2 regions of the Citrobacter portucalensis genome follow, and region 1 is predicted to be linked to the other one. Evidence: predicted binding sites of a transcription regulator. Region 1 holds the regulator's gene; the other holds the start of a gene.
The links. The regulator Fur, encoded in region 1, represses iron uptake genes when iron is present. The targets are predictions, from matches to a motif close to ATAATAATGAGAACNACTATCAA.

Region 2: exbB (tol-pal system-associated acyl-CoA thioesterase) is a predicted target of Fur. The motif match lies at 2,018-2,040, and genes of this name have one in related genera.

What each region holds. Positions count from the first base shown of each region.
Region 1 covers NZ_CP092466.1:3,539,582-3,542,711, forward strand. Annotated here, with positions in the region: gene fldA (flavodoxin FldA) at 42-572, shown strand; gene LY264_RS17275 (ryhB-regulated fur leader peptide) at 783-869, shown strand; gene fur (ferric iron uptake transcriptional regulator) at 862-1,308, shown strand; gene tcuR (tricarballylate utilization LysR family transcriptional regulator TcuR) at 1,437-2,363, shown strand; gene tcuA (FAD-dependent tricarballylate dehydrogenase TcuA) at 2,461-3,130, shown strand, end outside.
Region 2 covers NZ_CP092466.1:749,695-752,824, reverse strand. Annotated here, with positions in the region: gene LY264_RS03680 (hypothetical protein) at 1-303, shown strand, start outside; gene LY264_RS03675 (hypothetical protein) at 305-712, shown strand; gene exbD (TonB system transport protein ExbD) at 790-1,215, opposite strand; gene exbB (tol-pal system-associated acyl-CoA thioesterase) at 1,222-1,956, opposite strand; gene metC (cystathionine beta-lyase) at 2,207-3,130, shown strand, end outside.

The DNA.
Region 1 (3,130 bases):
GCCACCACCATTTCAATAAGTTTCAAGAGGTTATTTAACTCATGGCAATCACTGGCATCTTTTTCGGCAGCGACACCGGTAATACCGAAAACATCGCAAAAATGATTCAAAAACAGCTTGGTAAAGACGTTGCCGATGTTCATGACATTGCAAAAAGCAGCAAAGAAGACCTCGAAGGTTATGACATTCTGCTGCTCGGCATCCCAACCTGGTACTACGGTGAAGCGCAGTGTGACTGGGACGACTTCTTCCCTACCCTCGAAGACATTGATTTTAATGGCAAACTGGTTGCATTGTTCGGCTGCGGCGACCAGGAAGATTACGCAGAATATTTCTGCGATGCGTTAGGGACCATTCGCGACATCATCGAACCGCGCGGCGCAACCATCGTTGGTCACTGGCCGACGGCGGGTTATCACTTTGAAGCGTCTAAAGGCCTGGCTGACGACGACCACTTTGTCGGTCTGGCTATCGATGAAGATCGCCAGCCAGAACTGACAGCAGAACGCGTAGAAAAATGGGTTAAGCAGATCTCTGAAGAGCTGCACCTCGACGAAATCATTAATGCCTGATTTCGTGCGGCGTAGATTTCCATCTGCGCCGCATCAATAGATAAAACCAATCAAAATAATTGCTACAAATTTGTAACTTTTTCGTCTGACCCTGTACAATGGCTGGATGCCAATCGGGTGTTGCACAGTGTGTTTGTCGGCGATACCACGTTTTGATTAACAATATATGCCAGAGACTTGCAGTTTTCATTTAGCCATGGCAGTTCTATAATGATACGCATTATCTCAAGTGCAATTTCTGTCACTTCTGTTAATGAAGTGAATCGTTTAGCTACAGGACAGATTCCGCATGACTGACAACAATACCGCATTAAAGAAGGCTGGCCTGAAAGTAACGCTTCCTCGTTTAAAAATTCTGGAAGTTCTTCAGGAACCGGATAACCATCACGTCAGTGCGGAAGATTTATACAAACGCCTGATCGATATGGGTGAAGAAATTGGTCTGGCGACCGTGTATCGTGTGCTGAACCAGTTTGATGATGCCGGTATCGTGACCCGCCATAATTTTGAAGGTGGTAAATCCGTCTTCGAACTGACTCAACAGCATCATCACGATCACCTCATCTGTCTCGACTGCGGCAAAGTAGTCGAGTTCAGCGATGATTCCATCGAAGCGCGCCAGCGTGAGATTGCGGCTAAACATGGTATTCGTTTAACCAACCATAGTCTCTATCTCTACGGCCACTGCGCTGAAGGCGATTGCCGCGAAGATGAGCATGCCCACGACGGCAAATAATGTAATGCTTTTTGAAAAGCCAACCTTCCGGTTGGCTTTTTTTATGGGCATTACCTGCCCTTTTCCCCTTCCCTCCGCTCCTGTGTTGCTTTAATGTAAAAATCAATTGCCCCTTCCGGAGAGTCGAAATGGAACTTCGCCAGCTACGCTATTTTGTGCGCATTGTAGAAACCGGCAGCATGGGTAGCGCGGCACTCGATCTCAATATCGGGGTTTCGGCACTCAGCCAGCAAATGTCGCGTCTGGAAAGCGAACTCGCTATTCGCCTGCTGCAGCGCACCTCGCGCGGTGTGACACCCACCAGCGCCGGGCTGGCTTTTTACTCCCAGGCGCAGCTGGCGCTTCGTCACGCAGACGACGCGATCCTCGCCGCACGCGAGTCCCGGCTTTCCGGGCACGTCAGCGTCGGCATGGCTCCCAGTACTGCTTCCGTTCTCGGAATGCCGTTTATCAACGCCATGCGGGAAAGCTACAGTGATGTCCGTCTGCATGTGGTGGAAAGCCTCTCTGGCAATCTGGAGCGGATGATTAATACCCGCCAGATTGATCTGGCTGTCGTGTTTCAGAAAGAAAAGATCCTGCGCTGGAGCGCCATACCGATTCTCGAAGAGCGGCTGTTTTTGATTGGGACTCATGCCTTACTGGCTGATATTGCCGATGACAATATTGCTCCAGCCCAGCTGGCAAGTATCCCATTGATAATGCCAAGCCCGGGCCACGGTCTGCGCGGCAGGCTGGAAGCGATTTGTCAGGAACACGCGCTGAACATTGAGATCGCCACGGAAATTGATGGTCTGGCGCTACTCATGCGCGCCGTGCGCAGTGGCATTGGTGCCACTCTCCAGCCCGGCGCGGCAATTTCCCATCTCGATAAAGAGACGCTAAGAGTGATCGGCGTCCACAATCCAATACTTAGCCGCCCCAACTTTCTGGTGAGTCTCTCAGACGATGAACTCACCCCGGCAGGCCTCGCGGCCCGCGTGGTGCTGACGAAAGTGATGCATCAACTGGTGGAAGCAGGAAGCTGGCCTGGCGCCATCCTTTACAATAACTAAAGTACCGTTTAGCACCACGTCATAGCGCCCGCACAAGCCGTGCGTATACATTTTAATTACAAATTTAACAAATGGTTAAATGGTAATGGAGTATACGATGGTTGATGTTCTGGTGATTGGTGGTGGCAATGCCGCGTTATGCGCTGCCTTGTCTGCCCGCGAGCAAGGAGCTTCGGTACTCCTGCTCGAAGCGGCTCCCCGTGAATGGCGCGGAGGAAACTCCCAACACACACGTAATTTACGTTGTATGCATGACGCGCCGCAGGATGTGCTGGTGGAAAGCTATCCTGAAGAAGAATTCTGGCAGGATCTGTGGCGCGTCACGGAAGGGAATACCAACGAAGCGCTGGCGCGTCTGGTGATCCGTACCTCTTCACAATGCCGTGACTGGATGCGTCAGCACGGCGTTAACTTTCAACCTCCTCTCTCCGGCGCTTTGCACGTGGCGCGAACCAACGCCTTTTTTATGGGCGGTGGAAAGGCCCTGGTGAATGCCTATTATCGCAGCGCAGAAAAGCTGGGCGTTCAAATTCGCTATAACACCCCCGTTCAGGCGCTTGAACTGCGTAATGGCGAGTTCGTGGCGGCGTTGGCAGGCGAAGAGCGCATCACCGCTAAGTCCTGCGTGCTTGCCGCTGGCGGATTCGAATCTAACCGGGAGTGGTTGCGCGAAGCCTGGGGGGAAAATGCCCGCGGCGAGTGGCCTGCGGATAACTTTCTGATTCGCGGCACGCGTTTTAATCAGGGCGTACTGCTCAAATTTATGA
Region 2 (3,130 bases), 2.3 Mb from region 1:
ACATTAAGCGATTACGAATCCGATATTTTGATTAGCTCAACCGCTACCGGTCAGTCACGAAATATGCTATTTGAAGAGTGCGACCGCCATTTAAAAGAGCGTCTATTTCGTGCAGCAAAAATTGAGTCATTCTCTCGTCTACTCAATTCACTACAGGCAGAAGGCGACATTAATGCACAAGAATTAAGTAAAATTTTGACTCAAAAAACAGCCATCATAAATGAACAGGGCAACAAAATTTGGCTTAATTTAATTACCCGTGAAACCAGCGACCCTATTTTTTATTCTCTGGAAGAGAAATAAAATGAAAGATGTTGAGGATAATAATGTTTATTTGGCTTTAGATAACCATAAAAGCGATGAGTTTGTCTTAAAGCAAAATTTAGCCGTGTTGATTGCCAATAAAAACGCGACACTGGAAAGCGTTGCTCAGGAGATAGTCTCTATTCCCGCTGCACTGGTGCGGATGAAATGGCAAAATCGCCGTGAAATTTACTCGCTACAGGCTAAAGAAGAGATCTACGGTGCCGCGATCGAAGCCATTATGGAGCAGCAACCAGAACTGCGGGACAAAATCATGGCCCGACTGGAAAGCACCTACCAGCATATACTCGCGCGGGAAACGGCCACCTTACGCCTGACGCGAAAGCTGTCTGAAGGGAACTACGAACCCACCAGGATAACCACGGTCGCGTTAGATGAGAACAGATAAGAACAAGAGTGCAAGGGAGTTGAATCAGGAGAGACACGCCGGGTAAGGCGGCAACCATTACCCGGCAATGATGAGGATTACTTCGCTTTCACAGTCTCTTCGCCAACCAGACCAATCTTCAGGAAGCCCGCCTGATGCAGCGTATCCATCACCTTCATCATGGTCTCATAATCAACGGTTTTATCTGCCCGGAAGAAAATCGTGGTGTCTTTCTTCCCGTCAGTTAACGCATTTAGCTCGTTAATCATGGTTTCATCCGTCACCTGATTGTTGCCAATAAACATACTCTTATCGGCTTTAACTGACAGGTAAACCGGTTTTTCCGGACGCGGCTGCGGCGTGCTGGTGGAGGCAGGAAGATTCACCTTCACATCTACGGTTGCCAACGGCGCGGCAACCATAAAGATGATCAATAAAACCAACATAACGTCGATAAACGGCGTCACGTTGATTTCATGCATTTCACCGTTGTCGTCCAGGTTTTCATTAAAGCTCATTGCCATGGAACATTATCCTACACGTAATTTCTGCGCTGCACGTACCGGATGCGCGGATGCGCTTGCATTCAGGTCCAGATCGCGACTTTGCAGCAACAGCACCTGTGCCGCGACGTCACCCAGCATCGCTTTATAGCTGCCAATCTGACGTGCGAAAATGTTGTAGATAACAACCGCTGGAATTGCTGCAACCAGACCAATTGCGGTCGCTAACAGCGCTTCTGCGATACCCGGCGCAACAACGGCCAGGTTGGTGGTTTGAGTTTGTGCAATCCCGATGAAGCTATTCATGATGCCCCATACGGTACCGAACAGACCGACGAATGGTGAGATAGCCCCGATGGTGGCCAGGTATCCGTTACCGCGGCCCATATGACGACCTACCGCCGCCACACGACGCTCCAGACGGAAGCCGGTACGCTCTTTAATGCCTTCGTTATCGTCGCTGCCTTCTGACAGTTCCAGCTCGTTCTGCGCTTCGTTAATCAACTGTGCGCCCAGGCTTTTGCCATCGAATCCTGCGGCAATTTCACTTGCCTGATCTAAAGAGCGGGCATCTGCCAGCAGTTGCTGTTCACGCTTAAGGCGGCGTTTCTGAGTAAAGAACTCAAGGCTCTTACTAAAGAAGATAGCCCAGGTGACCACTGACGCCAAAATCAGCCCAATCATCACGCACTTAACCACGATATCGGCGTGCTGATACATACCCCAGACGGAAAGATCCGTCTGCATCAAATTATTACCCACTCTGTATCTCCAGGACGCAAATCACAAAATCTGAGCGTAATCATATCAAAACGACGTCGAATTGATAGTCGTTCTCATTACTATTTACATATTGCCGCACCTTTGGTTTCTTTTCCTTGCGCTTACGCAGTAAAAAAGTCACCAGAAGCATTTTGAGATTATTTTCTACTGTATGACCGTTCTGCAGGATGCGTCATCTTTGATTCATGGTAGTTTAGACATCCAGACGTATAAAAACAGGTAAGACAACATGGCAGATAAGCAACTTGAAACCAAGCTCGTTCACGCAGGACGCAGTAAAAAGTACACGCTGGGCTCAGTAAATAGCGTGATCCAGCGCGCTTCTTCGCTGGTATTTGACACCGTAGAGGCCAAAAAACAGGCCACGCACAACCGGGCGAACGGTGCGCTTTTCTATGGGCGTCGCGGAACCCTGACGCATTTCTCTCTGCAGGAAGCGATGTGCGAACTGGAAGGCGGCGCGGGTTGCGCGCTGTTCCCCTGTGGTGCGGCGGCCGTTGCCAACACCATCCTTGCCTTTGTGGAGCAAGGGGATCATGTGCTGATGACCAATACCGCCTATGAACCCAGTCAGGATTTCTGTACCAAAATTCTCGGCAAGCTCGGCGTGTCCACCGGCTGGTTCGATCCGCTGGTTGGCGCCGATATCGTTAAGCACATACAGCCGAACACGAAAGTCGTATTTCTGGAATCTCCCGGTTCTGTCACTATGGAAGTGCATGATGTTCCGGCTATTGTTGCCGCCGTCAGAAGCGTCGCGCCGGATGCAATCATCATGATTGATAACACCTGGGCTGCCGGGGTGCTGTTCAAAGCGTTGGATTTTGGCATCGATATCTCTATTCAGGCAGGCACCAAATATCTGATTGGTCATTCTGACGGCATGGTCGGCACGGCGGTATCTAATGCCCGCTGCTGGGATCAACTGCGCGAAAATGCCTATCTGATGGGGCAAATGCTGGACGCCGATACCGCCTATATGACCAGCCGTGGACTGCGTACGCTGAGCGTTCGCCTGCGTCAGCACCATGAAAGCAGCTTAAAGGTCGCCGAGTGGCTGGCCAGCCATCCGCAGGTCGCCCGCGTGAACCACCCGGCACTGCCCGGCAGTAAAGGGCATGAATTCTGGAAGCGTGATTTTACCGGTAGTAGC